3 regions of the Vreelandella sp. L-15 genome follow, and region 3 is predicted to be linked to each of the others. Evidence: predicted binding sites of a transcription regulator. Region 3 holds the regulator's gene; each other region holds the start of a gene.
The links. Region 3 encodes FNR, which switches genes on or off when oxygen is low (the NO sensors DNR and NnrR bind a similar motif). Its sites were predicted from a motif close to TTGATNTANATCAA; they were not measured.
Positions count from the first base shown of each region.

Region 1: a site for FNR is predicted at 6,882-6,895, ahead of cyoA (ubiquinol oxidase subunit II). Genes of this name have one in related genera too.
Region 2: a site for FNR is predicted at 2,240-2,253, ahead of AC13CY_RS02745 (ribonucleoside triphosphate reductase). Genes of this name have one in related genera too.

Region 1 is NZ_JBSXNN010000080.1:10,056-20,175, forward strand. It holds gene pta (phosphate acetyltransferase) at 1-1,678, shown strand, start outside; gene cyoE (heme o synthase) at 1,774-2,697, opposite strand; gene cyoD (cytochrome o ubiquinol oxidase subunit IV) at 2,655-2,981, opposite strand; gene cyoC (cytochrome o ubiquinol oxidase subunit III) at 2,983-3,594, opposite strand; gene cyoB (cytochrome o ubiquinol oxidase subunit I) at 3,594-5,621, opposite strand; gene cyoA (ubiquinol oxidase subunit II) at 5,624-6,670, opposite strand; gene AC13CY_RS11970 (DeoR/GlpR family DNA-binding transcription regulator) at 6,959-7,726, opposite strand; gene AC13CY_RS11975 (outer membrane protein OmpK) at 8,007-8,852, shown strand; gene AC13CY_RS11980 (NupC/NupG family nucleoside CNT transporter) at 8,887-10,120, shown strand, end outside.
Region 2 is NZ_JBSXNN010000027.1:32,692-42,811, forward strand. It holds gene hemN (oxygen-independent coproporphyrinogen III oxidase) at 1-70, opposite strand, end outside; gene ubiU (ubiquinone anaerobic biosynthesis protein UbiU) at 272-1,267, shown strand; gene AC13CY_RS02740 (U32 family peptidase) at 1,277-2,191, shown strand; gene AC13CY_RS02745 (ribonucleoside triphosphate reductase) at 2,329-4,080, shown strand; gene nrdD (anaerobic ribonucleoside-triphosphate reductase) at 4,125-4,289, shown strand; gene AC13CY_RS02755 (anaerobic ribonucleoside-triphosphate reductase activating protein) at 4,360-5,109, shown strand; gene AC13CY_RS02760 (Rrf2 family transcriptional regulator) at 5,229-5,675, shown strand; gene AC13CY_RS02765 (DUF4870 family protein) at 5,803-6,279, shown strand; gene AC13CY_RS02770 (NnrS family protein) at 6,352-7,563, opposite strand; gene hmpA (NO-inducible flavohemoprotein) at 7,828-9,000, shown strand; gene ubiT (ubiquinone anaerobic biosynthesis accessory factor UbiT) at 9,058-9,555, opposite strand; gene AC13CY_RS02785 (c-type cytochrome) at 9,837-10,120, shown strand, end outside.
Region 3 is NZ_JBSXNN010000040.1:84,917-95,036, forward strand. It holds gene AC13CY_RS05175 (cbb3-type cytochrome oxidase subunit 3) at 1-57, shown strand, start outside; gene ccoP (cytochrome-c oxidase, cbb3-type subunit III) at 54-983, shown strand; gene ccoG (cytochrome c oxidase accessory protein CcoG) at 1,208-2,644, shown strand; gene AC13CY_RS05190 (FixH family protein) at 2,652-3,176, shown strand; gene AC13CY_RS05195 (heavy metal translocating P-type ATPase) at 3,173-5,623, shown strand; gene ccoS (cbb3-type cytochrome oxidase assembly protein CcoS) at 5,620-5,838, shown strand; gene AC13CY_RS05205 (sulfite exporter TauE/SafE family protein) at 5,835-6,530, shown strand; gene hemN (oxygen-independent coproporphyrinogen III oxidase) at 6,707-8,134, shown strand; gene fnr (fumarate/nitrate reduction transcriptional regulator Fnr) at 8,192-8,944, shown strand; partial or broken gene AC13CY_RS05220 (tRNA 2-thiocytidine biosynthesis protein TtcA) at 8,931-9,287, opposite strand; gene ttcA (tRNA 2-thiocytidine(32) synthetase TtcA) at 9,488-10,120, opposite strand, start outside.

The sequences.
Region 1 (10,120 bases), on a different contig from region 3:
CAGTTTTGGCGGCGTTAGCTCTAGCCGCACCTTGGGCGGCATTCTGATGCGCATGAAGAACCTGCCCTACGGCCAGGAAGATGACCTTTCGGCCGCGCCGGGCACCATCAAACCGCAGCTGGAAGAGCCGGTGCTCAACGAGCTGCGCCGCTACTCCCCGGCGCTGGCCACCGACCGCTTCCACCTGATTGGCGTAGTGCCTTACAGCAAAACTCTGAGTGCCCCGCGCACGCTGGACGTGGCCCGGGCGCTGAATGCCAAGATGCTCAACGAAGGCGAAGCCGCCAGCCGCCGCGTGCTATCTACCAGCCTGTGCGCCCGAAGTGCGGCCAATGCGCTGCATATCTTCACCCCGGGCAGCTTGGTCGTGGCCTCCGGCGACCGTGACGATGTGGTGCTGGCCTCCGCGCTGGCCACCATGAACGGCACCCAGCTGGCGGGCGTTTTGCTCACCAACGGTTTCTTGCCCAACGAGGGCATGATCGAGATGTGCCGCCCAGCGCTGAAAACCGGCTTGCCGGTGCTGGCGGTAGAAACCGACAGCCTGACCACGGCGCAGAACCTGAGCCAGCTCAGCACCGAAATCCCCATGGATGACTTCGAGCGCGCCGAGCAGGTGGCCCGCTACGTGGCTGCCCACATGGATTTGGAGTGGCTGAAAGCCAAGCTGAGCCGTGGCTACACCCGCCGCCTCTCACCCTCGGCGTTCCGCCACCAGTTGGTGAAGCTTGCTCAGCAAGCCAAAAAGCGCATCGTGCTGCCGGAAGGCGACGAGCCGCGCACCATCGAAGCGGCGATCATCTGCCAGCGTCGCGGCATTGCCGACTGCGTGCTGTTGGGCAAACGGGAAGATATCGAGAGCGTCGCCCATCACCGTGGCCTCACGCTGCCCGATGCGCTGACCATCATCGACCCGGAAAGCACCCGCGCCCGCTACATCGGCCCCATGGTGGATCGTCGACGCGGCAAACTGAACGAGCTAACCGCCGAAGCACAGCTTCAAGATACGGTAGTGCTGGGCACCATGATGCTGCAGCTGGATGAAGTCGATGGGCTGGTGTCAGGGGCGGTGCACACCACCGCCAACACTGTTCGCCCGGCGTTTCAGCTAATCAAAACGGCGCCTGAGTACAACCAGGTCTCTTCGATCTTCTTTATGCTGCTGCCGGAACAGGTGGTGGTGTACGGCGACTGCGCGGTGAACCCAGACCCGGATGCCGAAACGCTTGCCGAAATTGCCCTGCAAAGCGCCCGCTCTGCTGAAGCGTTTGGCATCGAGCCCCGCGTGGCAATGATCAGCTACTCCACTGGCGACTCCGGCACCGGTGCGGATGTGGATAAAGTGCGTGAAGCGACCCGCATCGCCAAGGAGCGCGCACCGCATCTCGCTATCGACGGCCCGCTGCAGTACGACGCCGCCGCCATCGAAAGCGTGGGCAAGCAGAAAGCCCCCGACTCCCCCGTGGCGGGCAAGGCAACGGTGTTCGTGTTCCCCGATCTCAACACCGGCAACACGACCTACAAAGCCGTTCAGCGTAGCGCCCGGGTAGTCAGCGTCGGCCCGATGCTGCAGGGTTTGAACAAGCCGGTGAACGACCTGTCGCGCGGCGCTCTGGTGGATGACATCGTCTACACCATCGCCCTCACCGCGATCCAGGCCAGTCAGCGGGAAGGCTAAGTACTCACCGGTCTATACGCGCTAAAAGCAACGCCCCGAACGGTCAACTGTTCGGGGCGTTTTGGTTTTGCGTCAGGTTTAATTGTTCGGAGGTATCACGCCCACATGGGTACCATCGCCTCCAGCACCATCACTAAGCTCATGGCGGTGATAGTCAAAATCGACACTCCGAATACTTTCTTCGCCCAGCGCACGTCGTCTTCTAATCGATAGCCACACAGCGCCAAGTAGAGCCAGTAGCCCCCCATGGTGAGCGCCACGCACAGGTAGCCTGCGCCCGCTTGGCTGGCCAGTACCAGCGCCAGTGACGCGGGAATGAAGGCCACGATATAGCCCAGAATATGGTGTTTGGCACGTTTGATACCGTGAACCACCGGCAGCACGGGTATCGACGCACGGCGATAATCGGCGTAGCGGAAAATCGCGATGGCGTAGGAGTGCGGCATTTGCCACAAGCAGAAAATCACCAGCAGCATGAACGCGCCGCTGTCGAACTGCCCCGTGACCGCGCAGTACCCCACTACCGGCGGCATGGCGCCAGAGAGACTGCCCACCAGCGTGCCGTACTCGGAGTGGCGCTTCATGTAGAGGCTATACACCCCCACGTAGACGCCCCAGCCGATTACCGCCAGCGCCACCGTCAACCCGTTGGTGCCCAGCGCCAAGCAGACAACACCGGCCACCCCCAACAGCGCTGAAATGCCCAGCGCCTGGGTGATCGAGATGCGCCCCTTGGCCAGAGGGCGATGGCGCGTACGCGCCATCAGTGCATCAATATCCCGGTCGATGACGTTGTTACAGGCGCAGCCCGAAGCAATCACCAGGGCAATGCCCATCATCACCGAGGCAAAGGTGACCCAATCGAAGGTGCCGTGAGCGGCTAAAAAGTAGCCGCCCAAGGTCGCAATCAAGTTGCCACCAATGATCCCCGGCTTAGTGAGCGCCAGCACGTCGCGCCAGCGGCTCGGTGCCACGTTTAGCCGATCATCATGTTGAGATGCAGATGCTGCATGATCCATAACGAGCCCCCTACCACCAGGACGAGTATCGTCAGTGTGAAAACGAAGGACATCACGTTCCAGCCTTCGTCGGCTTTGGTATTCATATGCATAAACATGACCAGCTGGACCAAAATCTGCAGCACGGCTGTTATAGCGATGACCACCACCGTCGTGGCGGTGCTCAACGCACCGCTCATAACGACCGCGAACGGAATCACGGTTAGCACTAAAGATAGCAGAAGCCCCGTCACATACGATTTAACGCTGCCGTGGGAAGACGTTGAAGATGATGAATGACTCATGTCACAGCACTCCCATCAGATAAACGAACGAGAAGACGCAGATCCACACGATGTCCAGGAAGTGCCAGAACAGGCTCAGGCACAGAATCCGCGGACGTGTCATCGGGGTGATGCCCTTGGTCGAAAGCTGCACGAGCATCACTAGAATCCACACCAAACCAACGGTCACGTGGAGGCCGTGGGTGCCGACCAGGGTAAAGAAGGACGAGAGAAACGCGCTCTGATCAGGGCCGTAGCCCTGATGAATCAAGTGCTGAAACTCGTACACTTCCATACCGACGAACGCGGCACCGAGCAAGAAGGTGATCGCCAGCCACGCTTTTACTTGGCCGACGCGCTCGGCGTTCATCGCCAGTACGCCCATACCAAAGGTGAAGCTACTGAACAGCAGCAGGAAGGTTTCGACCAGCACAAAGGGCAGCTCAAAAATATCTGCCGCCGTTGGCCCGGCGGCCGTGCCTTTCATCAGCACGGCGTAGGTAGCGAACAGTGACCCGAAGATCACCAGGTCACTCATCAAGTAGACCCAGAAGCCAAATACTTTCGTGCCGGTCGCGTCGTGGTGCTCATGGGGCTCGGACGCGGCGCCATGATGTAGAGTATCGGTGGCCATTACGCGCGTGCCTCCACATAGTTGGTCTGTTCACGGTCAGACGCTGCGCTGCTCGACGCAGACGTTTTGCGCTTTTCGTGCGCGCGCTCGATGCGCTCTACTTCGGCAGCGGGCACGTAGTAGTCGATATCTTCGTTGAATACACGGGCGATGAAACTGACGACGATGCCCAATGCACCCACGGCTGCCAACCACCAGATATGCCACACTAGCGCAAAGCCTAGAATCAGCGCGAAGAAGCTAATCACCGGACCCGCCACGGTATTGCGCGGCATGTGAATATCGGTGTAGGGCGCTTCGTCCAACTGCTCGTTGCTACGCTGCTTTTGCGACCAGAAGCTGTCGATGTCGCCGACTTCCGGCAGGCGCGCGAAGTTGTAGAACGGTGCAGGCGACGAGATGGACCACTCCAGCGTGCGACCATCCCAGGGGTCGCCGGTTAGGTCGGCATTCAGCTTGCGGTCGCGGATACTGACCCAGAACTGAATGATGGTGCAGGCAATCCCCATCATGATGATCACGGCACCTACCCAGGCCAGAATCATCCAGGGTTGCCACTCAGGATTCGCGTAGGACTGCATACGGCGCACGGCACCGAAGAAGCTCAGCACGTAGAGCGGCATGAACGCGACGTAGAAGCCGATGAACCAGCACCAGAACGAGCGCTTGCCCCACTTCTCGCTCAGCGTGAAGCCGAACGCTTTGGGGAACCAGTAGGTCAGGCCCGCCATCATGCCGAACACCACGCCGCCAATGATCACGTTGTGGAAGTGGGCAATCACGAACAGGCTGTTGTGCAGGACGAAGTTGGCTGCTGGCAGCGCCAGCATCACGCCGGTCATACCGCCTAGGGTAAAGGTGATGATGAAGCCCAGGGTCCATAGCACTGGCGAGGTCAGCTCCAGGCTGCCGCGGAAGATGGTAAACAGCCAGTTGAACACCTTCACCCCGGTGGGGATGGCAATGATCATCGTCATGATGCCGAAGAAGGCATTGACGTTGGCCCCGGCGCCCATGGTGAAGAAGTGGTGCAACCAGACGATGAACGACAGCAGCGTGATGGCCACGGTGGCCCACACCATGGTCTTGTAACCGAACAGGCGCTTACGGGCGAAGGTCGCGATGACTTCCGAGAACACGCCAAAGGCGGGCAGGATCAGAATGTACACTTCCGGGTGGCCCCAGGCCCAGATGAGGTTGACGTACATCATCATGTTGCCGCCAAAGTCATTGGTGAAGAAGTGCATACCGAAGTAGCGGTCAAGCGTTAGCAGCGCGATGGTCGCAGTCAGAATCGGGAACGAGGCAATAATCAGGACGTTGGCGCACAGCGACGTCCAGGTAAAAATCGGCATGCGAAACAGGGTCATGCCTTTGGTGCGCATTTTCAGAATGGTAACGAAGAAATTAATGCCGGTGAGCGTGGTGCCTATCCCGGATATTTGCAGTGCCCATATCCAGTAATCGACCCCCACCCCAGGGCTAAACTCTATCCCCGATAAAGGCGCATAAGCGAGCCAGCCGGTTTTGGCGAACTCCCCTACCACGAGGGAAATATTGACCAAAATCGCCGAGACAGCGAACAGCCAGAAACTCAGGTTATTCAAAAACGGGAAAGCAACGTCGCGGGCGCCGATTTGCAGCGGCACCACCAGGTTCATCAGGCCGATGACCATGGGCATCGCAACGAAGAAGATCATGATTACGCCGTGGGCGGTAAAGATCTGATCGTAGTGTTCAGGAGGGAGATAACCAGCAGCCCCACCGGCCGCCATGGCCAACTGGGTACGCATCATAATCGCATCGGCAAAGCCGCGTAGCAGCATCACCAAGGCCACCACAAAGTACATAATGCCGAGCTTTTTGTGATCAACGGAGGTGAACCACTCGTTCCACAGCCAGCCCCATTTTCGGTAGTATGTCAGTGCGCCTAGTAGCGCGGTACCCCCAATCGCCATAAAGGCGGCAACGACCATAATGATCGGTTCGTGGTATGGAATGGCTTCTAACGTGAGTTTTCCAAACATGCTTAACCCCCCGCTTCAACGCTTGTGGGATGGCCGCCCATGGCGTGTTCATCACCCGCATGCTGATTGGTAACGTGGCCGATCGCGGCCTGCTGTTGAGACGCGCTGGCGCTCTCTAGCTCGCTGGATTCACCGTGGCTATCGTGGGCATCACTGATGGCGTCACCGTGGCTTGCATGACCGCCGTGCCCACTGCCGTCACCGCCGTGGAAGCTGCTGACAATCGACTCATACAGCTCGGGCGTGACCGCCGAGAAGTACTCCACCGGGTGGTATTCACTCGGCTCTGCCAGGGCGTTGTAGCCTTCAGGGAAGGTTAGGGTGTCATCGGCTGTGCGCACGTTTTCCACCCAGGCATCGAATTCCGCCGGAGAGGTGACGTGGGCATCGAAGGTCATCCCAGAGAAGCCAGCGCCGCTGTAGTTGGTGGAACGGCCGGGGTAGACGCCCTCTTCGTCGGCAATCAGGTGAACGTCGTTATCCATGCCCGCCATGGCGTAAATCTGGCTGCCTAAACGTGGAATGAAGAACGCGTTCATTACCGAGCCAGAACTCACTCGGAAGCGCACCGGCGTATCCACCGGGAAAGCCACTTCATTGACACTGGCAATGCCCTGCTCGGGGTAGATGAACAGCCACTTCCAATCCAGCGCCACGGCTTGAATCTCCATGGGCGCCACGTCGCTCTCAAGCGGTTTGTGGGGGTCTAGGCTGTGGGAGGTTTTCCAGGTGAGGAACGCCAGAACGGCAATGATCAAGCAGGGAACGGTCCAAACGGCCGCTTCGATGGCATTGGAGTGCGCCCAGTCCGGCAGATACTTGGCAACGCTATTGCTGCGCCGGTAGCGCCAGCCAAACAGTAGCGTCATCACAATCACCGGAATGACCACAATCAGCATCAGCCCAAAGGAGGTCAGAATCAGCGAGCGCTGCTCAACGCCAATCTGCCCCTTGGGATCCAGCAATGCAGAACTGCAGCCCGTTAACAGCAAGCACAATACGACGAGCACAAAAGTGCCTCGCCTGCGCCAGTGGGTAGGTAGTTGCATGGTGTGATCTCATCAGAGAGTTGTCTAAAACAGCCTGCTGCTTGGCGGACGTGTAGCCAACTAAGTAGCAAGCTAACTATCACCCCATACTTTTCCCAGAACAGTGAGCGCAACTGCGTTGCTCCGGGAAAAATATGCGCCACCTTAGGGGTTGGTGGCGAGCCTTGGCCGTGCACCTTGCGTGCATCAACTAAGACTAAAGTATTTTCTATTGATCTGGGTCAATCAGAAAGAGACGTTATGCCGCACCCTGCGCACCCGTTGGGTGCCAAGCAGCATCCTCTCTGTTTAGGCGAGCGTGACGCTCAAGGTGGGCAGTGGATGGCGCTCCAGCAGGCCAGGGGCTCGCTCATCGTCGGTGACGACGATATCGAAATCCTCCAGCGAGGCAAAATAGGCCGGACGCACCACGCCGAACTTACTGGCATCGACAATCAAAAGCCGCTGCATCGCGGTGGCAATCGCCGCCTGCTTAGGCCCGACTTCATGAAAATGGAAGCAGCTTACTCCCCGTTCGCAATCCACCCCAGCGGCGGAGATCAGCGCTTTATTGATGCCCAAACGCTCGATAGCTGCGCCCATACCGTCGCTGCCAAATGATTGGGAGGAAGCGTAGAACAGCCCGCCCAGCAGCACTAGGCGCACATTGGGCAGCGCTGCCACGGCGTTGGCAACGTTAAGGGCATAGGTGACCACCGTTAATTCATGAAAACGGCTTAGCTGGCTGAGCAGTGGAATCAACGTCGAGCCGCAGTCGATAAACAGCGTGTCGCCCTCTTCAATAAAGCTGGCCGCACGCTGGCAAAGACGCTGTTTGACCTGATAGTGGCTCGATTGCTGCTCAGTAAGGTCGTATACCGGCGTCACGCCGGGGCAGCTTGCCATCACTAGCCGCCCACCCAGCAGGCTAATGGCTGAAGGTTGCGTTGAAAGATCCCGACGAATGGTCATTTCGGAGACTCCGCACAGCTCGGCGGCATCGCGAAGATGCAGTGTTCCCCCGCTAGCCAACGCTTCTTGCAACATCGCCATGCGCTGTGCGCTCCGGTCATTCATAGCAGGCATCTCCTTATGATGCATGTTGTTATCGATGTTAGACCCAACTGGGCTACCTATGCTGCGTCAGCCCCTTACTGATTTCCACTGCGACACAGCGTTAGACTCCGCCATGATGCGCTTATCACATTTAAACAGCGTTGATGTGACAATGCTTGCAAATCAACGTTAAAAAAATAACACTCAATGTTATAATTTTAACATTACGCCAGCCTACACGACCCACAACGTCGGTACGCCAGTTGCTCTGGTACCGTAATACAACCCTGTTGAGGCTTCCATGACTGCTTTATCCCACTCTCGTTCTTCTTCGTTCGTCACGCTTGGCGCTGGCGTTTTACTGACAAGTGCTGCCTTGGCAACTCCAGCGTTTGCCGACGATGCCGAGCCGCACACCCTTGACCGCCTTTGGTCGTTTGCCAACGTCTCAGTCAACTATCTCGACTGGTCGAACGGCACCGAAGCGCGCACTGCTAGCAACGCAGCGAAAAGCGACTTTACGTATGTTGAAATCGAAGGCGGCGTTGGCTTTAGCTGGGGTGAATTTTACGGCTTCTTCGATTTCGAGAACCCCACCAACGATCAGTTCGACCAAGCCAGTGGCGGTAAAGACAACTTCCGTACCGCCGGTAAAGTGACCTCGCACATCTACCTGGGTGACAGCCCACTTTCGCTGTACGCCCACCTGTACGATTTCCGCGACTACGGCTATGAACTTCGCGAGCAAGACCAAATTCTGGGTCTTGGCTACCGCACCACGTTCGATAACGGCCTATGGTTCAAACCGTTCATCGGCGCCGCGCGGGTACAGAGCAATAGCTACACTGGCATGAACGGCTTTATGGCTGGCTGGGTCGCGGGCTACGACTTCACCGCTCTGAACCAAAACTTCAGCGTGATCAACTGGCACGAGCAGACCTTCGGCCGTGATGACGAGTACCTGACCCAGAACTACGTGGGCGATAAAGCAGGCAGCGTAGGTACCAACGGCGCACTGAGCCTGTGGTGGCACCCGTCTGATCTGATCACCACGGGCGTGCAGTACCGCTACTCAGAGAATAAACTGGGTACCCCGGACGCTTACCAAAATGCGATGATCTACTCAGTTAAGTTGAACTTGCTGTAATCGCTCCCACTCCTCACGATCCGAAGGTACTCCCATGACCCTCATCATGAGCTTGGTTGGTATGGTCACCCTGGTGGCCATCGCCCTGATTTTTTCTTATGACCGCAAGTCGATTCGGCTGCGCACCGTACTGGGTGCTTTTGCTATCCAGGCCGGTATCGGTGCATTCGTGCTCTACGTGCCGTTCGGCCAGGCGGTGCTGCAAACCATTTCCGCCGGTGTTAGCCAGGTACTGGTGTTTGCTAACGACGGTATCGGCTTCCTGTTTGGCGGCCTAGCCGATGTGGAAAACGTCGGCTTTGTCTTTGCTATCAAAGTACTGCCGGTCATCATCTTCTTCTCGTCGCTGATTGCCGTGCTCTACTACCTAGGCATCATGCAGTGGGTCATTCTGATTCTGGGCGGCGCACTGCAAAAAGCACTGGGCACCTCGCGCACCGAATCGCTCTCTGCGACCGCCAATATCTTCGTGGGCCAAACCGAGGCTCCGCTTGTCGTACGCCCATTTATTGCCCGCATGACGCCTTCGCAGCTATTTGCGGTGATGTGTGGCGGCTTAGCCTCGGTAGCCGGTTCCGTTCTAGCAGGCTACGCAGCGCTGGGCATTCCCATGGAGTATCTGGTGGCGGCCTCGTTCATGGCGGCGCCTGGCGGCCTGCTGTTCGCCAAGCTGATCATGCCGGAAACCCAGAACGTGGAAGATAGCGACAGCGTTTCCAAGGTCGATGAAGAGCTGAAAGAGCAGGACGACAAGCCTACCAACGTACTGGATGCCGCGGCGTCCGGCGCGACCTCCGGCCTGATGCTGACGGCCAACGTGGGTGCCATGCTGCTGGCGTTCATCGGCTTGATCGCGCTGATCAACGGCATTTTAGGCGGCGTTGGCGGCTGGTTCGGCTTTGAATCGCTGAGCCTCGAGCTGATTCTCGGCTGGCTGTTTGCGCCGCTGGCGTTCCTGCTCGGCGTGCCCTGGGAAGAGGCAACCCTGGCGGGTTCATTTATCGGCCAGAAGCTGGTGGTCAACGAGTTCGTGGCCTACATCAACCTGGCCCCCTATATCGATGGGGAACAGGTGGTGGCGGCAACGGGTCAGATGATGACCCCGCACACCATGGCGATTCTCTCCTTTGCGCTATGTGGCTTTGCCAACCTGTCGTCCATTGCGATTCTGCTGGGCGGCCTGGGTAGCATTGCGCCCACGCGCCGCAAAGAGATTGCCCGCTTCGGTGTGAAAGCCGTATTGGCCGGTACGCTCTCTAACTTGATGT
Region 2 (10,120 bases), on a different contig from region 3:
AGGTGTAGCGGGGTCCTGGCCGGTCATACTTTTCTACCAGGGGGCGGTTGAACAACGGCTCGTCTTGCATAATTAACGGAGTCTCTAGCGGTAGGCGCAGCAAGCGCTGGTTAATATTCATACAGTATACGTTTTAAAAAAACCTGCATCCATCGCATGGCCCTGCGGCGTTCCGTCCCCTTTGAAAGCCTTCTCATAATGACCTGAGTCAAAGGGAGGCAAACAATAGGCGACTACTATGCTCAGGTTTTCATCTTAAGGAGTCTTCGCAATGGAGCTTGTATGCCCTGCTGGCAACTTGCCCGCCTTGAAGCGTGCGGTGGATGAAGGAGCCGATGCCGTTTACTTCGGTTTTCAAAATGCGACGAATGCGCGCCAGTTTGCTGGGCTAAATTTCACCGACAAGCGCGCCCGCGAAGGGATCGACTACGCCCATCAACGCGGCAAACGAATACTTTGCGCGATTAACACCTACCCCCAACCCGATGGCTGGCAACAGTGGACCCGCGCCGTGGATCAGGCGGCCGACCTAGGCGTCGATGCTTTAATTCTAGCCGATATGGGGCTACTTGATTACGCCGCCCAGCGCCACCCCAACGTGGCTCGTCACCTGTCGGTACAAGGGTCGGCCACCAGCCATGAAGCACTACGTTTCTACCATGACCACTTTGGCATCACGCGTGCCGTATTGCCCCGAGTGTTATCTATCACCCAGGTACGTGACTTAGCCAAGCAAACGCCAGTGGAACTCGAAGTGTTTGCCTTTGGTAGCTTATGCATTATGGCGGAAGGCCGCTGCTACCTCTCTTCCTACCTCACCGGCGATTCACCCAATACTCGAGGCGTCTGCTCACCTGCGGCACATGTTCGCTGGGAAGAGACGCCCCAAGGTCTAGAATCGCGGCTTAACAATGTGCTTATTGACCGCTACGCGGAAGGTGTACGCGCAGGCTACCCCACCCTGTGCAAAGGCCGCTTTGAGGTGGGCGGTGAGACCTATCACGCCATTGAAGAACCCACTAGCCTCAACACCCTGGAACTGTTGCCCGAATTGCGTGAACTGGGTATTAGCGCAGTTAAAATTGAAGGCCGCCAGCGCAGTCCCGCGTATGTGTCTAAAGTAGCCGGCATTTGGCGTCAGGCACTGGACCGTCTTGAAGATGCGCCTGGACGCTTTCAACCAGAACATGCCTGGATGGCTGGCCTTGCCGAGCTTTCCGAAGGTGCTACCACTACCTTAGGCGCCTACGAGCGACGCTGGAAATAGGAGCTCTCCATGTCTACCCCGACTCTGCAACTGTCCCTGGGCCCGGTACTGTTCTACTGGACACAAGAGCGCTACGCCAATTTCTACCGCGAAGCAGCCGACTGGCCGGTGGAGATCGTTACCCTAGGCGAGACCGTCTGCTCCAGGCGTCGCGATATGAAACTGGACGACTGGCTAGGCATTGGGCGCGAGCTCACCCAGGCGGGCAAGCAGGTGGTACTCGCCAGCCAGACCTTGATCGAGTCTGAGGCTGATCTGCGTGACTTGCGCAAGCTGTGTGACAACGGTGATTTTATCGTCGAGGCCAATGACCAAAGTGCCCTGCAGCGCCTCTCCAGTGCCGGACTGCCGTTTATCGCCGGTGCTGCGCTCAACCTCTACAACCCGGCGACACTGGGCGTTATGGCCCGTGCCGGCATGCGGCGTTGGCAAGCGCCGGTGGAAATGTCACAGCAAGACTTAGCCAAGCTTATTCACGATTGCCACCAGGCAGGCATTCCCCACCCATGCGAAGTATTCGCCTACGGTCATCTCCCCTTGGCCTGGTCGTCACGCTGCTTTACCGCCCGGCGTCACCAAACACCCAAAGACCGCTGCAAGTTCGTCTGCCAAAAGTACCCCGAAGGCTTGGTGCTACGTTCACAAGAATCCCGGGATGTTTTTACCCTGAACGGTATTCAAACCCTTTCCAGCGCCTGCCAGGATCTGCGCCATGAACTGACGGTCATGGCGGATATGGGGGTATCAGTGGCACGTCTCAGCCCAAGAGCGGAAGGCATGGCCGAGGTGGTCAAGGCTTTCGATCAGTCCCGCCACGGCAGGTTAGCTACGCCCGATCCTTTAACGCTGGTGGATGCTGAAATCTGCGACGGTTACTGGTATGGCCGACCGGGCATGGATAACACCCGCACGATGACTGGCTAAAGCCATAGCCTAGGCGCCACCACGTCTTACTATTTTTCCCCACCATTTTTGATCTGGATCATTTATTGCAAAATCCTGAACGCTTACCCTTTAGCACCACATATAGTATTTATTTTTATTAAATCTAGCATATATAGGTGAATTGGGTGAAAAGCTCCACAAGCGTTCAGGTAGCAAAGCATCATATTGACGTCGCCTCGACGGTCAATGAGTACCTCCAACGCGCCGACTGGCGTGTTCACGCCAATGCCAACCAGGGCTATTCATTGGGCGGTTTAATCCTCAACGTCTCGGGCAAGTTGATAGCCAACTACTGGCTCGATGAGATTTACCCCCACGCCGTGGGGGAAGCTCATAGGGAAGGTGATTTGCATATTCACGACCTGGATATGCTGTGCGGCTATTGCGCCGGCTGGTCGCTACGTACTTTGCTTCTAGAGGGATTCAATGGGGTGCCGGGACGAGCCGAAAGCAACCCGCCCCGCCACCTTTCAAGTGCCCTGGGGCAAATGGTTAATTTTCTTGGCACCTTGCAGAACGAGTGGGCAGGGGCACAAGCCTTCAGCTCTTTCGATACCTATCTGGCACCCTACGTGCGCAAGGACAGACTCACCTATGCACAGGTCAAGCAGGCGCTTCAGGAATTCATCTACAACCTCAATGTGCCTTCGCGCTGGGGTAGTCAGACACCCTTCACCAACCTAACCTTCGACTGGGTCTGCCCCGACGACTTGCGCCAACAGGTACCGGTTATCGGCGGAGAGGAGCAGCCGTTCAGTTACGGCGAACTGCAGGTTGAAATGGACTTGATCAACCGGGCCTATTTGGAAGTGATGGAGGCCGGGGATCGCCACGGGCGTGTGTTCACCTTCCCGATACCCACTTATAACATCACCCATGATTTCGACTGGGAAAGCGACAACGCCGAGCGACTTTTTGCACTGACCGCCAAGTACGGCCTGCCCTACTTTCAAAACTTTCTAAATTCGGATCTGGAACCCCACATGGTGCGTTCCATGTGCTGCCGCCTGCAGCTTGATTTAAGTGAGCTGCTCAAACGCGGCAACGGTCTGTTCGGCAGCGCGGAGCAAACCGGATCGTTGGGAGTAGTGACGATCAACTGCGCCCGGCTGGGTTACCGCTTTGCCGGCGACCGAGCAGGGCTGTTCAACGAGCTGGATCGCTTACTGTCGCTCGGGCGCGATAGCCTCGAACTCAAGCGCGAGCGCATTCAGCAACTAATGGATCAGGGGCTCTACCCCTTTACCCAGCGCTACCTGGGCACGTTACGCAATCATTTCTCTACTCTGGGTGTGAATGGGCTCAACGAAATGGTGCGCAACTTTACTGGGGATCGCTGCGATATCGCCGACGCCCAAGGGCTGCAGCTGGCGCTGGATCTTCTTGACCACGTCCGGGAGCGGATGCGCGAATTTCAAGAACAGACCGGCCATATGTATAACCTTGAAGCTACCCCTGCAGAGGGCACCACGCACCGCTTTGCCCGGGAGGATCTGACGCGCTTTCCTGACATTCGTCAGGCCGGTACACCCGAGGCGCCCTACTACACCAATTCCAGCCAATTGCCGGTGGGTCATACCGATGATCCCTTTGAGGCACTGAGCCATCAAGACCCCTTACAGACTCGCTACACCGGTGGCACGGTATTGCATCTCTATATGCGCGAACGGATTACCTCGGCCTCAGCCTGTCGCAAGCTGGTTAAAACGGCGCTCTCTCACTTTCGCTTACCCTACCTCACAGTCACACCCACCTTTTCGATCTGCCCGGTACATGGCTACCTGGCGGGTGAACATGAGTTCTGCCCCAAGTGCGACGAAGCACTGTGGGCAAAAACGGCGAGCGCAATCGACGCCGCCACGGCTTGAGGCATTTGCCTCACTTTTTATCAACTCGTTTAAGGAACACGCTAATGCAAACCTCTCAATATGCTAGCTTGCCCACTGAGCAGCGCCAGCGCTGCGAAGTCTGGACCCGTGTCATGGGTTACCACCGCCCGGTAAGTCAGTTCAATATCGGCAAACGTGCCGAACACCAGGAGCGCCGCCATTTTACTGAAGCCGCCGCCTCTCGGTAGCTAGCCTTCACTTTTCTCTAACGACGGCTGGGGGGTCTGGCGACAGGCGCCCCAGCAGAGGGATATCACTATGGCTATGCAGACGACACTTGACGACATCACAACTAAATTATCTTCGATTCGGCTGCCGATTGCCGGCCTTGTGCCCATGACCACCCTGGATTATCCCGATCATCTGGCGTGCGTTGTCTTTCTCCAAGGCTGCCCGCTACGCTGCGGCTACTGCCACAATCCCAACATGATCCCGCCACGCCGAGGTGAACCCCAGGAGTGGCAAGCGATACTGGAATTCCTGAGCACCCGGCAAGGCCTGCTGGAAGCGGTGGTTTTCAGCGGTGGTGAGCCCACCCTGAATGCCGATTTGTCCGATGCAGTAAAGGAAGTGAAAGCATTGGGCTTTAAGGTGGGACTACATACCGCCGGCCCTTATCCTGACCGCCTCACCCAGCTATTACCGCACCTTGACTGGGTGGGGCTGGATGTAAAAGGACGCGGAAAAGCGTTTGACCGCATCTGCGGCCGTCCCGGCATCTGGCAATTGCATGCCCGTAGCTTGGAGGCTTTGCTCGACAGCGGACTCAATTTCGAGTGCCGTACCACCATTCACTGGAAAGATTTTCAGCTTGCCGATGTGGAACGCCTGGCACTGAGTCTTGCCGACTGTGGGGTACGCCACTATGCGCTGCAGGTGGCCCGCAGCGAGCAATGCTTCGACCCTACCTATTCTCAGCCAGTTGCCAATACTCCATCTACAGCTCAGATGAATGCGCTGGTAAGCCGTTTGAAACCGCACTTTGACCAGCTTGAGCTAAGGCAATAACGCTTTCCTTCTTGACTCAGGTCAGCATTAATACCCCCATGTTCTGATTGCAACTTACTGAACGTTCATACAACATGTTTCTTTTACAGTTGGATTACTCTCGGAGCAAAGCGCACTCCATGCATCTCACTCGATTCACCGATTATTCAATACGCGTGCTGATCTTTCTCGCCGTGAAAGGCGAAGAGCGTTCTACTATCAATGAGATCGCAGAGACCTTTGATATTTCTCGCAATCATCTGATGAAAGTCGTTCAGGAGCTTAGCCAGAAGAACTACGTTACCGCTATTCGGGGCAAGAACGGTGGCCTATTGCTCACGCGAGACCCCGCTACTATCGTGCTAGGTAAACTAGTGCGCGAAATGGAACATGGCATGGAGCTAGTCGAGTGCTTTCATAGCGATAACAACTGCATCATTACTCCCTCGTGTCGGCTCCAGCCCATTCTAAACGAAGCCTTGTCAGCGTTTCTGGAGGTGCTTGACCGCTATACTCTGGCAGATGTGTTGTCCAATCGTTACCCGCAGTTGGCAGGACTAATGCGTATCCCCACCGTCAATGTCTAACGATCACTAGAAACAACCCTATTAATTTCAGCTAAGGAAATTCTGCATAGTTGCTCTAAAATAAATGCATTAAAAATGCATTTTAACACGCTATTAATGATTCCCACTTTGCCGAATGAGGTACTCTATGGCTATCTCCCCATCCTCCATACCCTCCGCATCTCACTCCGAGTCCACTTCAACGTCGACTTCCTCTAATACGTTTAAGAAAAGCCGCGGGCGTGGCACGGCTATCGTTGTCTATATGCTCTTTCTGGGTAGCGTGTTAGCGGTGGTCACCGCCCCCATAGGGGTACTCATTGCCCACATGAAGAGAAACGATGCCGAGGAGTGGGTCGATTCCCATTTGCAGTTTCAAATTAGAACGTTTTGGGTAGGACTTTTAGGCGGGGTGTTGTTCACGGGAATTTGGCATCTACTGGGCTGGCTCGGGCTACCCGCCGTAGCTCCCTGGGCTCTGGGTTACCTCTATTTTACAGCCTGCCTGATCTGGATGGTGGGCCGTTGCGGAGTAGGCATTACCCACCTCACCAACAACCGTCCAGTGGCTAACCCACGCAGTCTTGCCTTTGGCGGTGCCCGGGTCACCCTGGCTGATCGCTAATGAGCGTTTAAATACCTCAATGGTTTTAATACGCCTGCACCCAGACGGATGCAGGCGCCATCTATTATTCGTTCAGCCATCCTGACCGTCGACTCGCGCCTGCAGCAACGGCCAAGTGTAGTGCACGACGAATATTGCGTAGGCCACGCACCAGAAGATGATGCCCAGCGTATAGGTCCAGTGGGTGATCTGGGGAAATAACGCCAAGACGGGTGAGCGCACCAAGGCGGCTATTAGCATTAAGCCCAGCGCCACACCAATACCGGGCAAAGTGCGTATGGGGCGGCCCGTATGACCTAGCGAAACTCTGGCCATCATGGCCAGCATCATGGTGCCCATGCCACCAATGGTCAGGGCGTGCACGGCAAGTTCAACGCGCATCAGCCCCATGAGTGCCAAGACCCACATGACAAGACCTAGCGGAATGCAGGCGTAGCTGCCGTGCAGTCCCCAAAGTAAAGGTTCACGCCAGCTATGCAACCCACCCCAACGCGCCATGCGAACAGTATTGGCCAACGCCGCTAAGAGCATCACTCCCCCCATTAATAAAGCAGGAATGGCAACCCCCAACATGATGACCAGCTGCAGCACGACTACGCCAGCCGTACTCACCAGCGTCACTCCTTCGAGTAAAGCAATAGGTTCAGGTTTGGTGCGGCCCAAGCGATTGGCAGTGAACATGGCAATCACGCGCCCGCCCACTACGGTCATCATCAGTGTGATCAACAGTACGGCCAAGTAGGCGGCTTGGCGGATCAGCTCGGCGTCACCCTGCATCACCCCTAAGTGCATCGCCAGATTAGCCGTGGCAAATAGCAACAGCACAGGTATAAAGATCAAGTTGCGCCACCGCTTTGCGGTAATGACCAGTCGCGCCATAACAATGGCGACCACGGGAAGAAATGCAAGGTCAACCGCCAGCAGCAGCCATCCTGGCAAATCCATGGGAAAAGCCATCAGCACTCTACCCAATAGCCATAACACCACCAGTCCCAATAGCGGCCCGCCGTTTAAGCTTGGCAATCCTGTCCAGTTTCGTACAGCGGTGAGCAAAAACCCTCCGATCACCGCTGCGGCAAAACCAAACAACATTTCATGCTGATGCCAGAACACCAGGCCGCCATAAGGGCGCAGCAAAATATTGCCATGCCAAAAGCCCAGCCATACCAGTAGAGATAAAATACTGAACAGCGCTGCCAACAGGAAAAAGGGCCGAAAAGCCAGCCGCAACAACGGCAGCTGCTTGAGCTTGGAGGCAGGTTGGGAGGAGGTGATAGTCGACATAGCATAATACCCCACTGAATTACTTGGATTTGCATTGTGCGCCAGGCCAATTACAAAAACCATGACAAGTATCAAAAATGCATCTTATAGACTCAGATAAGCTTCATCGTCGCTCGATACCAAGCGCTTTTGCATTATATTCAGGCCTTGTTATTCAAATAGCTAGCAGCCCCTCTCCTTAACAAGGCACCTTCCTGGTTGGTATTTATAGTTTTTGACGTTAAGATGTATTTGCAATGAATCTTAACGATTGAGGTATTATCCGTGCTAACACATGAGCAGGAAAAGCTGATCAACGCGACAGCTCCCGTCGTGGCCGAACACCTGAATGCGATTACACAGCGCTTCTATCCGCTGATGTTTACCCGTTACCCAGAGGTCAAGCCCCTCTTTAATGAGGTTCATCAGCAAAGCGGTGGTCAGCCCCGTGCCCTGGCCAACGCCGTGTTGGCCTATGTGCAACTACGCAGTAATCCAGCTCAGGCGCGGGCTACTCTGGATGTTGTGGTCAGCAAACACGTCTCTCTAGGCATTCTTCCCGAGCAGTACCCTATTGTTGGCGAATGCCTGCTGGCAGCGATTGGCGAAGTGCTGGGTGAAGCTGTCACCCCGGAAATCGCCGATGCATGGGGCGCTCTATATAACGAGCTTGCCGCTCTGTTAATCGACCTCGAAGACCAGCGCTATCGTGAGTTTGAGCAGCGCCCGGGCGGATGGCGCGGCACACGCCGTTTCAAGATTGCCAGTACCCAGCAGGAAAGTACTTTAATTCGCTCATTTGTCCTTGAGCCCGAGGATGGAGGTCGTGTGGCTGACCATGAGCCAGGTCAGTATATCGGTGTACGCCTAACCATTAATGGCGAGCTGGTTTATCGGCATTACAGCCTCTCAGACACGCCAAATGGCCAAAGCTATCGAATCTCGATCAAACGCGAAGAACAGGGCCAAGTCAGCCGCCACTTCCACGATGTCTTACAACCCGGCGACACCTTGGAACTGTTACCGCCAGCAGGTGACCTCACGCTGATTGAAGGTGACGAGCCTCTGCTGCTTGCCAGCGGCGGCGTTGGGCAAACGCCCCTGCTTCCCATGGCAAGACATGCCTTGTCCCTTGGGCGGCAAGTCACCTATCTACACGCTGCCCTGGATGCCGACCACCAGGCCTTTAAAGGCGAATTAGAAACGCTGAAGAGCGAGTATCCTCAACGTCTTAAGGCTGTCCGCATTCATGAGCGCGGCAACGAAGCCGAACATATTGGTCGTATCGACCGCAGCTTATTAGCTCACTATTTGCCTGATCTTAAGGCACGCTGCTATTTCGTCGGCCCTCAAGGATTCATGACAGCGATTAACAGCGCTTTGTCCGAACTGGGTGTCGACGAGGATCGCCGACACTTTGAGCACTTTGGCCCCTCGCGCCCCCTCGACGCAGCTTAATAATGGGCGGCCTCGGGATATACCCGGGGCCGCTTGTGAACATTTCAGAAGCCTGGGTCACTCTTTACGCACCAAACGCTCCAGCCCCAATAACAGTTCCCCCAAACACCCTTGTGCAAGGCCTTCCTCACAACCGTCAAGTAGATTCTTGAGCGTCAACCCCAGCTCTGTATCCCCTTCAATGATTAAGCGACGCTGGAAAAACAGGCTGTCGGGATCCTCGCGGCGCGTGGCAAGGCACAAGAATTCACGCCAACCTCCCCGAATGGTTGCCTCGCCTTTCTCGCGACATAATATCAAGCGCTGCGATTCAAGCGTCAGAATTAACGTCACACCCAAATCGGCGATGGTGAGACTAATGCGCCGACCTTCCAAAGCATCGAATTCCCCCTCTGCGAGCGGTATAGCAAAAGTACGGTTGAGTAAAGGTTCCACGAGGCGTCGCTTGATGGCAAAAGGAACACGCGGATCCAGAACACGAATCGCCTTATTAGGGGTAAAAGGCGGGAAAATTGAAAAAGCAGGCGAATGAAAAGATAAAGGCAGCAACGCCATAATAAATACTCCGAGGTAAAGGCATTATCGGCAAATACTAGGTCACTGATGCTAAGCGTTGCTGAGACGTACGATAATGACATGCGTCAAGACTATGTATTGCGCCAGCATTAAGATGCATATAAAGTGTATCTTAATAAAATTATCTTTTTGTAGCGTATTAACACCTCAGTTGTTAGCTAACGTTGCTTCAGCATTACCCCTGCCAGGCCAAGAGATGCGCATTCAAGCATCCAAATTGGAATCATAGCGCCTACGACCATAAAAAAGTGAGGAGAACCATGATGAAACCATTATTTAATGCTCTTATTACCGCCGGTGCTGCCATGGTGTTTTCAGTCACTGCTCAGGCAGAAACTAATGGCGAGGCGATTTATAACCAGGCCTGCATGGCTTGCCACATGACAGGGGCTGCTGGTGCGCCTATTAAGGGTGATAGCGAGGCATGGGAGCCCCGAATCGAAAAAGGCATCGACACCCTCTATGAGCACTCAATCAATGGCTTCAACGCCATGCCGCCTAAAGGTGGAAACATGAGTCTTAGCGACGAAGAGGTACAAGCAGC
Region 3 (10,120 bases):
GCTTCGACAGAACACGAAGCGGATTCCCGCCACGACAGGGGAGATAAGAATAGATGAATAATTTATGGGGTGACTCCCTATCCAGCTTCTGGAGCGCCTGGATCATCGTCATCACTTTGGGCACGATCGCGCTAAGCGTTTGGATTTTGCTAGCCAACCGCCGCACCGATAAAACCCCAGATGCTGATGGCAATATCGAAACCACTGGCCACGCGGCTGACGGCATTGAAGAGTATGACAACCCGCTTCCGCAGTGGTGGTTTAAGCTCTTTATCCTGACCGTCGTATTTGCCCTTGGCTATCTGGTGCTCTACCCAGGCCTGGGCAACTACGCAGGCATACTGGGCTGGTCCCAGGAGAGCCAGTGGGAAGAGGAAGTGGCCGACGCGGAAGACCGCTTCACGCCGATCTTTGCCCAGTACCAGGAAGTGCCGATTCCAGACCTCGCGCAGGATGCCGAAGCCATGCAGGTGGCAGAGCGTATCTTCTTGAACAACTGCGCCGTATGTCATGGCTCGAATGCCCAGGGCGGCTACGGCTTCCCCAACCTGACCGACGACGACTGGCTCTACGGCGGTGAACCGGAAAACATTCTGACCACGCTGAACAATGGCCGTAACGGTCTGATGCCGTCCTGGCAGCAGCTCGGTGAGAACAATATCGAAAACCTGACTCAGTACGTACTGTCGCTCTCCGGTGAAGAGCATGATGCAGAGCGTGCCGCCAGCGGTGAAAGCACCTTCCTGGCAGCGTGTGCGGCGTGTCACACCCCCAGCGGAACAGGCAATATCGCACTTGGTGCGCCTAACCTGACCGACGACGTGTGGCTCTACCTAGCACCCGGCCAGGGCGTTGACGACTCCATTCGCCAAACGCTGCGTAACGGTCGTAATGGCCACATGCCTGCCCAGGCAGCCTACATTGGTGAAGAGCGTGTTCACCTCGTGGCCGCTTACGTGTACAGCCTACGTTTCAACGACTAACCCCGTTGATAGGCGTTTAACGCCAGCGTGTACGAAGGGGTGCGGTTACATACCGCACCCTTTCTACATCCAGCATCCGCTCAGCCACCCGGCTATCCGTTACACTATTGTTTAGCAATGTGTGTATAGCGATTCGACATACAGCGACGCGATCTCCTTCACCAATGAAGGTTGCGTGAGCCAGGCTATCGTCCACTCCTGCCTATTGAGCTGCGATCACCGCCATGGAAAAAATACCTAGCCACGATATTACGCCGCCAACCGTTGGGCACCACACGCCGGGAGACACCACCACGCAAGAGATGTACGCCAAGCGGCGGCATATCTACGTGCGGGAGATCAAAGGGCTGTTTCAAAAGGTACGACGCAGCGCGAACTGGGCGCTAATGATGGGCTTCTTTTTGCTCCCCTGGCTGAACTGGGGCGACCGCCCTGCCGTGTGGTTTGATCTACCGGGCCGTGAATTCCACATTTTTTCGGCCACGTTCTACCCGCAGGAGTTCATCCTTCTCTCGTGGCTGCTGATCATTTGCGCCTTTGGGCTGTTTTTCATCACCGTGTTTGCGGGGCGTGTCTGGTGTGGCTACACCTGCCCGCAGAGCGTTTGGACATTTTTATTCATTTGGCTTGAGCACCGCATCGAAGGCTCGCGCAATCAGCGCATAAAGCTGGATAATCAGCCGATGACTGCCAACAAAGCCTGGCGCAAGGGGGCAAAACACGCTGCTTGGCTGCTGATTGCCCTGGCCACCGGCGTGACGTTCGTCGGCTACTTTACGCCGATTCGTGACCTGGTCCAGGAGCTTCCCACGCTAGAAGCCCATGGCTGGTCCTATTTTTGGGTAGGTTTCTTTTTAGTTTTTACCTACCTCAACGCCGGCTGGCTGCGTGAGCAGGTGTGCATTTACATGTGCCCCTATGCTCGCTTCCAGTCGGTGATGTTCGATCGCGATACGCTGATCGTTTCTTACGACGACGCCCGCGGCGAACCCCGCGGCCACCGCAAGAAATCGCTCAGCCATGCCGAGGTCCGAGAAGCGGGCCTGGGTGACTGTATCGACTGCGAGCTGTGTGTCCAGGTCTGCCCGACCGGCATCGATATCCGCGACGGGCTGCAGTACGAATGCATTACCTGCGCCGCCTGTATCGATGCCTGCGATAGCGTAATGGATAAAATGGGCTACCCCAGAGGACTTATTCGCTACACCACCGAGAACGCGCTGGAAGGCAAGAAAAGTCATATTCTTCGCCCGCGCTTGATTGGCTATTTCGTTGCTTTGGTGGTGATGATAGCGACTTTTGCCTGGGCAGTTAATGACCGTACGCCGATGAGCTTTGACGCTGAGCGCGAGCGTACTCAGCTCTACCAAATGACCCGTGACGGGCAGATCAGCAACGTCTACAGCCTGACTGTGCGCAACCTGGACTCCCAAGATCACACCTATGATATTAGCGCGGCAGGCTTACCTAATTTGCAGTTGGATAACACCTCGCTGCGTGTACCTGCGGGTGAATCACGCACTCAGGTGATTACCGTACTGGCCGACCCAGCGTCGTTAAGCGAGCCCAGCCACGCGATTACGTTTACGCTGCAGGCGCAGCAAGATGAGCAAATTCGCCAGACCCGCGAAACGCGGTTCTTGAGCGACATTAGGAGATAAATGCGTCATGTCAGACACCTCGATTCCGCCCTGGTACAAACAGTTTTGGCCGTGGTTTTTACTAGGGCTGCTGTTTTCGTCCATCCTATTTAGTACTGGCTTCGCCATCATGTCGATCAAGAGCTACGACGGCATGGTGGTCCAGGAGGATTACTACGAGCACGGTAAAGCTATTAACATGGTGCTGGCGAAGCAGGAGCGCGCGCGCGAACTCAATTTGAGCGCCGACCTGCGCATCGACCCACTGACTAGCGATATTGTGATCGACCTTGCTGGCGATGCTCGTCCGGATAAACTCTATTTGGACCTCATCTTCCCCACCGAAGATGACCGTGATCAATCCTTCGTACTAGAACACGTGCGCGAAGGCCGCTATATCACTCAGGGGCCGGATAATTTGCGCTACCGCTGGTACCTACAGATTCAGCCCGTGCAAGGCGATGACGCCGAGTGGCGCCTGATCGGCGAAGCCCGCTTCCCCAATGAAACGAGCGTTGCCCTTCTGCCCGGAGGGCGGTCAGAGAGCGAATGAGCACTAAAGCGCTAAGCTGCTACCACTGCGGCAGCCCGGTGCCCGACGGCGCACCGTGGCAAATCGTGGTGGACGACACGCCCCAGTCATTGTGTTGCCCCGGCTGTGAAGCCGTAGCACACGCCATCGTCGACGGCGGCTTAGAGAGCTACTACCGCTACCGTACCGAACTGCCCGAGCGCCCCGATGAGCGTCAAGCTGCAAAAGCGGATACTTGGTCGGTGTTTGACGATCCAGGGCTGCAGGCGCAGTTCGTTCACCCAGACGGCGATGAGGGCCACGTCAGGGCAACGCTGGCTGTAGAAGGGATTACCTGTGCCGCCTGCGCGTGGCTCATCGAGCACCGCTTGAACGCGCTTGAAGGCGTTGTCTCTAGCGCAGTCAACCTGACCCATCACCGCCTGCGGGTTTCCTGGGCCCCAAACGTAGTAAAGCTATCGCAGCTATTCGCTGAACTTGCCGCGATTGGTTACGATGCTCAGCCCTATGAACCCGACCAAGCCCAGACGCGGCTGCAGCATGAAGAGCGCATGAATGTGCGCCGCTTAATAGTGGCGGCGGTCGGGATGATGCAGGTCATGATGTTCTCCATCCCCATTTATGTGTCGGGGCCTGGGGAACTCAGTGAAGACTTCTTTGCGCTGTTTCACTGGCTCTCGTTCGCTCTGGCAACGCCGGTGGTGTTCTTTTCAGCGCAGCCATTCTTCCGTAACGCCCTGCGCGACCTAAAAACGGGCGTGCTAGGCATGGATGTGCCTGTTTCACTCGCCATTGGTGGGGCTTATTTCGCCAGTAGCTACGCGGTGCTGTTTAACGTGGGAGAGGTCTATTTTGACTCGGTCGCCATGTTCACCTTCTTCCTACTGTTTGGCCGCTACGTGGAAGGGCGCGCTAGGCGACGCAGCGGCCATAGCGGCAATGCGCTTAGTGGCGTACTACCGGTCTCTGCTACACGGCTGGAAGCTGACGGCAGCGAACGCATTCTGCCCGCTAGCGAGCTTGCCCCCGGCGACCGCGTACTTATCAAGCCCGGCCACGGCGTCCCCGCCGACGGTATTATCGAAGATGGCGAGTCTAGCCTGGACGAGTCGATGCTGACCGGCGAGTACCTGCCCGTCACCCGCCGTGTGGGCGAACAGGTGGTAGGTGGCAGCCAAAACATGGAGAATCCGCTCACGGTGCGGGTGACTCATGCAGGCCACCATGCACGCGTGGCGGGCATCGTCGATTTGACCGACCGCGCCTTTGCCAGCCGCCCGCGCTTGGCGCAAATGGCGGCGCGCATGGCGCACCTGTTCGTACTGCGCCTGCTGGTGGTCACTGCTTGCGTGACCGTGGCGTGGTGGTTTATCGACCCTTCCCGCATGCTTTGGGTGCTGCTCTCCGTTCTAGTGGTGACCTGCCCCTGTGCGCTGGCACTCGCCACCCCAACGGCTCTCACGGCAGGGCATGGGCAACTGCGCCAGCGTGGCGTGCTGATCACCCGCGCCGATGCCATCGAATCACTTTCTAACGCCACGCGGGTGATTTTTGACAAAACCGGCACGCTCACCCGTGGCGAGATGCAGCTCACCCAAACCTGCCCGTTAAACGAGCAAAGTAGCGAACAGCTACGGGCCATTGCCGCCGCACTGGAAGCCCACTCCGAGCATCCCATTGCCCGCGCGTTTCGCCCGTTCCGCGATGCCACACTGCAGGCGCGTCAGGTGAAAAGCGTCACCGGCAGCGGGCTAGAAGGCGTGCTTAACGGCACAACGTGGCGCTTGGGCAAGCCCGATTTTGCAACGACCGAGCCACTCACGCCGCCCAGCGCCGGGCAGTGGCTGCTGCTGAGTGAAGATAGCGCCCCGCGGGCCTGGTTTAAGCTCCACGACGGTATCCGTGAAGATGCTGCGCAAACCGTAGCCGCCCTGCAGGCCAGAGGGCTTAACGTTGAGTTACTGTCAGGCGATACGCAGGAAGCCGTAGAGAGCTTAGCCGAGCAGCTCAACATCACCACCTGGCACGCGGGCAAATCACCAGAGGGCAAGCTGGAGCGGCTGCGTGAGCTGCAGGCGCAGGGCGAACGTGTGGTCATGATTGGCGACGGCATTAACGATGTACCGGTGCTCGCCGGTGCCGATGTGGCCATTGCCATGAATGGCGCCACCGACTTGGCACGCACTCGGGCCGATGCGGTCTTGCTCAGCCCACGCTTAATGCGTATTTTCGAGGCCATCGAGATTGCCAGCGCCACTCGGCGCATCATGCGCCAAAATATGATTTGGTCGGTTTGCTATAACTTCTCTGCGCTTCCCCTGGCCGCGATGGGGCTGGTACCGCCTTGGTTGGCGGCGATCGGTATGTCGCTAAGCTCTCTCTTCGTGGTAGGTAATGCGCTGCGCCTCACGCGCTGGCGTACCTCACCCGCTCCTCAGATAGCCCCAGCCACACCGGTGACCGTATGACCATTCTCTACCTACTGATTCCGCTGTCGCTGATTCTGTTGGGGCTGGCAGTGTGGGCGTTCTTCTGGGCCGTGAAGAATGACCAGTTCGACGACTTGGAAGGCCCTGCCCATCGCATTCTGTTCGACGACGATGAGAACGATCTCACCCCCGAACAGCGCGCCGAGCGCAAAAAAGGTACCAAGCCACCCCGTGACCGTGAGCCACCGCCGTGAACCCGACCGGACTTGACCTGCCGCCGTTGATGGCGGCGTTTGTGTTTGGCCTGATGGGGGGTGCTCACTGCATTGGCATGTGCGGCGGCATCATGAGTGCGCTCACCTTTGCCGTGCCGCCCAGCATGCGCCACCCAGCTCGCATGGGGGGATTGCTGCTCAGCTATAACACGGGCCGTATCCTGAGCTATATGACGGCAGGGGCCTTGGTGGCCGCGCTCGGCACCTTAGTCTCACTGTCACCTCAGGTGCGTATCGCGCTGCAGGTCGTCGCGGCGGTGATGCTGATCCTAATGGCGCTGTATATCGCCAACTGGTGGAAAGGGCTATTGAAAGTCGAAGCCGTGGGGCGCAGGCTATGGCGCTTCATCGAACCCGTCGGGCGGCGTTTGATGCCCGTGGTTCACCTGCCGCAAGCCTTTGCGCTCGGTGCCCTGTGGGGCTGGCTGCCTTGTGGGCTGGTGTACTCGATGCTCGCCTGGAGCTTGGCCATCGCCGACCCGCTACAAGGGGCGCTATTGATGGGGGCCTTCGGCCTGGGAACGCTGCCTGCCCTGTTAGCCACGGGTCTGGCCGCCCGCCAGCTCAGCCAGTTAATTCGTCACCCGGCGACTCGTAGCCTTGCGGCGCTGACGATTATCGGTTTTGCCCTGTGGCAGCTTTGGGCGCTGATGCCCCATGCCGGGCATTAAGAGCTTACCCATCAAACTCCTCTAGACAATACTCAATATAAACATCCTATCGCTTGATATAGCTCAACGCTTTCCCTTCTACGCTGACGTAGCATTCCAACACGCGTTCGAGCTGCGAAGCTCGTCGCTTATGTTGATCGGTTCTTGCTTTGCCCTGCTACTTAGGAGCGCTCCTTATGCCCGTTCATGCCACTGCTGCTCTCGCTCACCCTATTTCCGCAGCGGTTGAGGCCACCGCCTGGGATGACGCCCTGATACGCCGCTACGACACCAGCGGCCCTCGCTACACCTCATACCCTACAGCACTCTCATTTCACGACCAGTTCACCGCTGACGATATGACCCAGGCGCTTGAACGCAGCAATGCCAGCCAAAAGCCGCTCTCACTTTATGTTCATGTACCCTTTTGTCGCAAAATCTGTTTTTACTGCGCGTGCAATAAAATCGCCACGAAAAATACAGCCCTCGCAGAGCCCTACTTATCTCGGCTGGATCGAGAAATGGTGCTGACCTCCCGGCACCTTGATACAAAGCGGCCAGTGCAGCAGCTGCATTGGGGCGGCGGCACGCCGACGTTCTTAACCCTGGCGCAGATGAGCGATTTAATAGACCGCCTGGATGCACGGTTTGGCTTATCGAGCGCACCGGACCGCGACTACGCTATTGAAATTGACCCACGCGAAGCGGATGTCTTTACCCTGCGCCACCTGCAGTCGCTGGGCTTTAATCGCTTAAGCCTGGGCGTTCAGGATCTCAACCCACAGGTGCAGGCAGCGATTAATCGCGTGCAGCCACGGGTGCTCACTGAAACCTTGATGGATGAGGCGCACCGGCTTGGTTTTCGCTCGCTCAACCTCGATTTAATTTATGGCCTGCCTTTTCAAACCGAGCAAAGCTTCGCTGATACCCTAAGCCAAGTGATTGAACTGAGCCCGGCACGGCTGTCGGTCTTTAACTATGCCCATATGCCAACCCGCTTTGCGCCCCAACGGCGTATTAATGAAGCCGACCTGCCCAGCGCGGATGAAAAACTGGCTATTTTGCGTACCACTATTGAGATGCTGACCCAAGCGGGTTATGTACATATTGGTATGGATCACTTTGCTCGCCCAGAGGACAGCTTGGCTCAGGCACAGCGCTACGGTACGCTGCAGCGCAACTTCCAGGGCTACTCAAGCCATTCCCAGTGCGACTTGATTGGTTTGGGGGTGTCGGCTATTTCTCGGGTAGACGACGTTTACGCACAAAACCCCACTCAGCTGTCCCACTATGAAGCTGCCTTAGATGAAGGTAGGCTAGCGACTGTAAAAGGGTTACTCTTAAATAAGGATGACCTAATGCGCAGAGAGGTGATTGAGCGCTTAATGTGCGATATGGCCATTGACCTTGAAGCAATAGGCCAGCGTTGGCAGATAAATGCCACTGACTACTTTTCAACCGCTCTTGAACGGTTGAAAACCGCCGAGCAGGATGGCTTGTTAGTGCGCCAAGGCCTCTATTTACAAGCTACGCCCACCGGGCGGCTGTTGATTCGGCACTTAGCCATGGCCTTCGATAATCACCTGCAACATCAGGGCAACCAACGCTACTCGAAGATTTTATAAGCGTATCGAGACACCTACCCCCTGCGCCTATGATGGCTAATAAAAAGGGAGCACCACATGTCATATCCTGCCAGCCAACGACGTTCACTGCTGCAAGAGGCGCGCTGCCAAACCTGTAGCCTAAGCTCGCTGTGCCTACCGCTTGCCCTAGAGCTTGAGGATATGAGCCAGTTCGATGCGATTATCCGCCGCCGCTCGCCGTTGAAAAAAGGCGAGCGGCTGTTTCGCCAAGGAGATCCTTTCACCAGCGTTTACGCGGTGCGCTCTGGCAGCTTGAAGCAGGTGACTAGCGAAGGGAATGGCAACGACCAGCTCACCAATTTCTTTCTACCCAGCGAGCTGGTGGGTCTGGATGGGATTGACGAAGAACACTACCCCGGCACCGTGATTGCCCTGGAAACCACCACGGTATGCGAAATTCCGTTTGACCGTTTGGACTCGCTCTCCGAGGAGCTGCCCGAACTGCGCGGCCAGCTTTACCGCAGCATGAGCAAGGAACTACGAGACGACCGGCGGATGATGCGTTTACTGTCACGCAAAACTGCCGATCAGCGGCTGGCCAGCTTTTTGATTACACTTTCTGACCGTTTTCGGCGCCGGGGCTACTCCCCCTATAGCTTCCGGCTTTCCATGTCACGGGCAGATATGGGCAACTATCTAGGCCTCGCGGTGGAGACGGTTAGCCGTATTCTTAGCCGCTTTCAGCAGCAAAACGTGGTGGCCGTCTCCGGGCGCGAGGTCAATATTTTGGATATGCAGCGCCTCATCACCCTAGCTGAAGAGGAAGCCCAGGCGGTTAACTCACGTTAAACGCCTGAATGCGCCCTTCCATCAATGCGGCCTGCTTCGCTTCCAGACCGGCAAAATCAAACAGCTCACGGTCGGCAAGCTGCGAAGGGGCAACGTTGGTCACCGCTTTGAACATACTTTCCAACCGGCCGGGGTGTTTTTTATCCCACTCCGCCAGCATCTCTTTGACAACCTGGCGCTGCATATTGGGCTGAGAGCCGCACAGGTTGCAGGGAATGATCGGAAACTCCATCAGCCTCGAAAACTCCGCAATATCCGCCTCTTTGCAGTAGGCCAGCGGGCGAATCACGATGTTTTTACCATCATCCGAGAGCAGCTTCGGTGGCATGGCTTTTAAGGTGCCTTATATGCCAAATTTTTTAAAAGAGGAAGAGTGAGTGAGTAAAGCATTACAATACAGTCACTTAATTTTCTTTCTTCTAAAGAAAACAAACACAAGCCATACAAAAAATTCATTTTTTGTAAAAAAAAGCTTTAAGCAAATGCAGTTGATCAAAATATAACCAAAGACAGCCCAGATACACCAATGTATTCTTTACAAAATCATAGGTTGATTGCTTCTATAAAATTGGTCGAAGAAACATCTACACTGCCAGTATGGTTCGAGATGACTTTACTAGACCTGTCGATATCGAGATTGTGGAAATCGAAAAGATTTAAGTCAGCTAGTTGGCTTGGACTTACATTCTGGATACCGTTAAATATGTTTTCAATACAACCCGCTTTTTGTTTTTCCCAGCCTGCCAACATGTTTTTTATATTCTGTCTTTGTAAGTTCTCCTGAGAACCACAAAGATTACATGGAATAATTGGAAATTCTACAATTGATGCCAGCTTAGCAATATCTTTCTCACGACAATAAGAAAGCGGTCTTATTACAATATTTCTGCGATCATCACTTAGCAGCTTAGGAGGCATTGCCTTTAACTTACCGTTAAAAAACATATTCAAAAAAAGAGTTTCTACAATGTCATCCATGTGATGGCCAAGAGCTATTTTTGTAGCCCCAATCTCCTCAGCAAACCCATATAGAGAACCCCTTCTAAGTCTCGAACAAAGTGAACAAGTAGTTTTCCCTTCAGGAGTTTTCTCTTTAACAATTGAATATGTATCCTTATCCATAATATAATAATCAATATTATTCTTTTTGAAGAAGCCAGGAAGAACATGCTCCGG